Regions from separate parts of the Comamonas sp. Y33R10-2 genome, predicted to be linked through region 1. Evidence: riboswitches for the same ligand, from Rfam matches in the RefSeq annotation. Region 1 holds a riboswitch; the other holds the start of a gene.
The links. Region 1 has a riboswitch for thiamine pyrophosphate ahead of KUF54_RS05010 (FAD-dependent oxidoreductase). Riboswitches for the same ligand answer to the same signal wherever they lie in the genome.
Positions count from the first base shown of each region.

Region 2: linked by a shared signal. The riboswitch ahead of thiC (phosphomethylpyrimidine synthase ThiC) and the one ahead of KUF54_RS05010 (FAD-dependent oxidoreductase) in region 1 are both predicted to bind thiamine pyrophosphate.

Region 1 is NZ_CP079925.1:1,109,210-1,111,604, forward strand. Features, by position in the region: gene KUF54_RS05010 (FAD-dependent oxidoreductase) at 1-813, opposite strand, end outside; TPP riboswitch at 891-1,012, opposite strand; gene thiD (bifunctional hydroxymethylpyrimidine kinase/phosphomethylpyrimidine kinase) at 1,089-1,964, shown strand; gene KUF54_RS05020 (ankyrin repeat domain-containing protein) at 2,110-2,395, shown strand, end outside.
Region 2 is NZ_CP079925.1:786,699-789,093, forward strand. Features, by position in the region: gene cysE (serine O-acetyltransferase) at 1-251, shown strand, start outside; gene KUF54_RS03500 (nitroreductase) at 436-1,095, shown strand; TPP riboswitch at 1,132-1,260, shown strand; gene thiC (phosphomethylpyrimidine synthase ThiC) at 1,526-2,395, shown strand, end outside.

The DNA of each region.
Region 1 (2,395 bases):
GGGCGACATATCGTCGGACTCGATCTCGGTTGCGCCAATAACGAACAGATGATCTTCCTTGGGGGCGATATAGATGGGATAGCGCGGATGAATCAAACGAGTGGGTCGGGCCAGCGTGACTTCGGGTGCATGAATGCGCACCACCTCGCCGCGAATTCCGCGCAGGTCTTTCCACTGCGTGCGGGCGCCCAAGCCCCGGCAGTCGAAGACGAAATCGGGCTGACCTGTCTCGCTGGGGCGGAAGTCACTTAACTCGCGCGGGCTGTTCCAGTGCTGGTTGACGCCCAGTGCGGTGAGCTTTTCTACCAGCGCAGCCAGCAGCTGGCGGTTGTCCAACTGGCCTTCACCTGGAAGGTACACGGCCTGATTGAAGCGGCCTTGCAGAGCGGGCTCGCATTCTTGCAGCGCAGCGCCCGTCTTTTCTTCCATAGCCGGCAGGCTGGGGTTGATGCGGCGGTTTTTCTCCAGCAGGCCGAAAAAGCGGGCAGCGTCGCCTTGATCTTGGCGGTGCCAGAGAATCAGCGTGCCGTTTTGTTGCAAAAACACATGCTGGTTGAGCTGGCCAATCAGCTCTGGCCAACGCTTTAAAGCGTGCTGGCCCATGCGCACCACGCCGGGCTCGGTAATGGCCGACTCGGCCAGCGGCGCCAGCATGGCGGCGGCCACGCGTGCGGCAGCGCCATCGCCTTGCGGGCCATGGGCGTCATACAGATCGATGGAGTGACCGCGCTGGGCCAATGCCAGCGACAGCAGGCGCCCCATGAGGCCGGCGCCCAAAATGGCGATCTTTGAAGAAGCTTGTAGCAATGACATAAAGCAAAGACGTATGCAATTCGTTTTTCAGCCATGCATATGACCCATGGTCATATGCAGGACAAAACGCGGCATGTCTTGCAGCTTGTGAAACTCCCCACGCCAGCATGATCTGGATCGGGTGCAGAGGGCAGGGCCCTCAGGGTGTTTCTCAGTCCTCGCAAGCACTTTTTCTTGCTGGACACCCCTGTTTCGTCCGTCGGGGATTACAGCACAACCGCAAACACAGCGTATTGACCATGATGGACCATACGTATGGGGGATAATTTTCCCTTATGACAGTGACTGCATCCATCCATACCGCCCCCCACTCCGGCGCTGCCCCTAAGCGCTATGCGCGCGTGCTCTCCATCGCTGGCTCGGACAGTGGCGGCGGCGCGGGTATTCAGGCTGACCTTAAGACCTTCGCGGCTCTTGGCTGCTATGGCATGACCGCAATTACCGCCATCACCGTGCAGAACACGTTGGGCGTGACTGGCATTCACGGTATTCCACTCGATACCGTGCGAGGCCAGATTGATGCCGTGGTGGAGGATATTGGTGTGGATGCTGTCAAGATCGGCATGCTGGCCACGCCTGAAGTCGTGACCGTTGTGGCAGATGCGATTCGTCGTCATAACCTCAAGAGCGTGGTGTTGGACCCGGTGATGGTCGCCACCAGCGGTGATCGTTTGATTGTTCCCGAGACGGCGCAGGCCTTGGTCAAAGAGCTGTTTCCACTGTGCACGGTCATCACGCCTAATTTAGATGAAGCTGCACTGCTGCTGGGGCGCAGCATTGATGGCATTCCTGCACTGGATGCCGCAGTAGCAGATTTGCTCGCCATGGGCGCACCGGCAGTGTTGCTCAAGGGTGGGCATTTGAGCGGCAATGTGGTGATGGATGTACTGGGTCAGCAAGGGCAAAGCGCTGGAGATTATTTGCGCTTGCAGTCTGAGCGCATTGCCACGCACAACGGTCATGGCACGGGCTGCACGCTGTCTTCGGCGATTGCTTCGTTTTTGGCGCAAGGGCTGGCGCTGGAGCAAGCGGTGACCGAAGCGCGCAGCTATATCCTCGGCGCCATTGAAGCTGGAGCCGATGTATATACAGGCCATGGCCAGGGCCCGCTGAACCACGGCTATGCGCCGTGCAAACAGCTGATTATTTAGAGCCGCTAACACCACCCTTGATACGTCGTTGCTTCGCCTTGTCGTACCTTTTGTACTGCCTGCGGCTTCGCCCCTCGTCTCAAACGCAAACCTGCGGTTTGCTGGGTTGTGTTAGCAGCTCTTAGTCCTCATAAGGGAGAGTGCGATGCAGATGGTTCAACGTTTCTCTCTGTGCGCTGCTGTCATGACGGCTGCAGCCCTGCTGAGTGCTTGCAGCAGTCCTTCTCAGGCTCAGCCGAAAGTGAGTAAGGAGGACGTGTTGCTCATCAATGCCAAGTCGCTGAATGGACAACTGCTGGACGCTGCTCGCACGGGCGATGCTGACAAAGTGCAGCAATTGCTGGCACAGGGCGCTGAGGTAGATGCCCATGAGTGGCTTCTTACTGACACGCCGCTGCTGCTGGCTGTGCGCGGCAACCATGTGCCGGTAG
Region 2 (2,395 bases), 320 kb from region 1:
CGCGTGCCTTTGATGAAGATTGCGGCCAAAGTTTTAGCGCCTATGGCGTCACGTCTGAGGTGGACCCCGTGGCCCAGGCCATGCGTTCATTGTCTGACGGTGCATCTAGCCACGAAAAGCAGATTGCGCTGCTGTGGGCCGCGATTGAGAAGCTGTCGATTCAAGGTCAGGTTAAAGACTGCATGCCTTGCGAGTCTGATCGTCCTGAAGCCTTTCAAAAAGACAAAATCGATCAGATTTTGGGAAAATAAGGCGCAAGTCCTTATTTAGTAATCACATGTAGCTATATTTTTAATAGTAATTGCAGAAAAAGCCGGATCGCGTTGCAGTGGGCCGGCTTTTTTGCAACAGCGCCTGTGCTTGATATGTACTGACTTCGGTCTGCGAACGCTGCAACAGCTTCTACACTGCAGTGCAGCAAACTAGGAGAGACAAATGAATATCGAACAAGCCTTGCAGCAACGCAGCTCTGTGCGTGCTTTTACTAACCAGACCATTTCCGGCGAAATTGTGCGCGGGCTGCTGAAAAAAGCATCTCAAGCGCCATCCGGCGGCAATATGCAGCCTTGGCGCGTGACGGCGGTGGGCGGTCAGGCACTGAAGGATTTGAGTGCCAAGGCCAAAGTAACTGAGCCTGTGCAACGCCCCGGTCTGTCCTACCCCGCAGGTCTGTGGGAGCCTTACCGCAGCCGCCGATTTGAAAACGGTGAAGACCTGTACCGTGCGCTGAATATTGGCCGTGAAGACAAGGCTGCTCGCTTAGAACAACTGGCCAAGAATTCTCAGATGTTCGGTGCGCCCGTCGGTATTTTTATCGCAGTGGAAGAGCGCATGGGCTATGCACAGTGGATTGATTTGGGCATCTATCTGCAATCTTTTATGTTGCTGGCCGCCGAACAGGGGCTTGCCACCTGCGCTCAGGGCTTTTGGCGCATGTACAGCGATATGTTGATTGAGCAGCTGGCGCTGCCGGCGGGCTACCAAATTGCGTTTGGTGTTGCGCTGGGTTATGAAGATACGAGTGCGCCTATCAACCAGTGGCAGTCTAGCCGCGCAGATAGCGAAGAGTGGCTGAGCCTGAAAGGTCTGGATTAAGGCACTTGCCCGCTGAAGAACATCAGGCCTATACTGCCCGCTGCTCCGGGGTGTGCGAAAGCGCTGAGAGACCAAAAACCAAACAGTCACAGACCGTTTGGACGAGGTTAACCCGACGAACTTGATCCGGCTCATACCGGCGTAAGAAGAGCGGGACCCTGATGCAGGGCCAGAGGGAGGAAAGCGGAGGTTGCCTTGCGGCCATCGCGTTCAATTTTTTGGCAAAGCAAACCCCAGGCGCTTCTCGCGTACTGGGGTTTTGTCTTTTTAAAGGTATTCCGGTGCGCAGAAGAAAAGGCTAAAACCCATGTGTTTTAGCTGCACAGGCCAAGCATCTATTACGGATGCTTGCGCCGGTGTTGGGGCGATCGCAGAAGGGCCGCACTCCGCGGAGCGTTAAGACCATTTCAAACGCTTTACGGAGACTGCGATGACCGCCCCTGATTCCATCTTTACGCCACTTGCATCCCATTTTTCTGGCGATGCGCCTGATTCAGCTCGCTTTGCAGACTTGTTAGCCCAGTCGCGCCAGCCGTTTCCTGCATCCAGCAAGAGCTACCTGATCGGCGCGGGTCATCCCGATTTGCGTGTGCCGGTGCGTGATATTGCACTCACGAATGGTGAGCAGGTCAGCGTGTATGACACCTCAGGCCCTTACACCGACCCGGCCGTGAGTATTGATGTGCGTAGCGGCTTGCCCAATGTGCGCGGCGCATGGATTGAGCAGCGTGGTGACAGCGAGTTTTATGTGGGTCGTCAGCGCCTCGCATTGGATGATGGCGGCAAGCGGGGCGACGAAGATGTGCGCGTGGCTCAGTTACGCGCCGAAGCGGCCGCATTGCAACGTCAGCCCCGTCGCGCCAAGTCCGGTCAGAACGTGACCCAGATGCACTACGCAAAGCGCGGAATCATCACGCCCGAAATGGAATACGTGGCTCTGCGTGAAAACGGCCGCCGCGAATGGATGCAGCAGTACCAGCAAGACGCAGCGCGTGAGCTTCGCTTGGCTGGCAACAGCATGGGCGCAGCCATTCCCAAGATCATCACCCCCGAGTTTGTGCGCGCCGAGATCGCCCGCGGCCGCGCCATCATTCCCGCCAACATCAACCACCCGGAAATTGAGCCCATGGCGATTGGCCGCAACTTCAAGGTCAAGATCAACGCCAACATCGGCAACTCCGCCGTCACGTCGAGCATTGAGGAAGAAGTCGAAAAACTGGTCTGGGCGATTCGCTGGGGTGCGGACAATGTGATGGATCTCTCGACCGGCAAAAACATTCACACCACGCGCGACTGGATT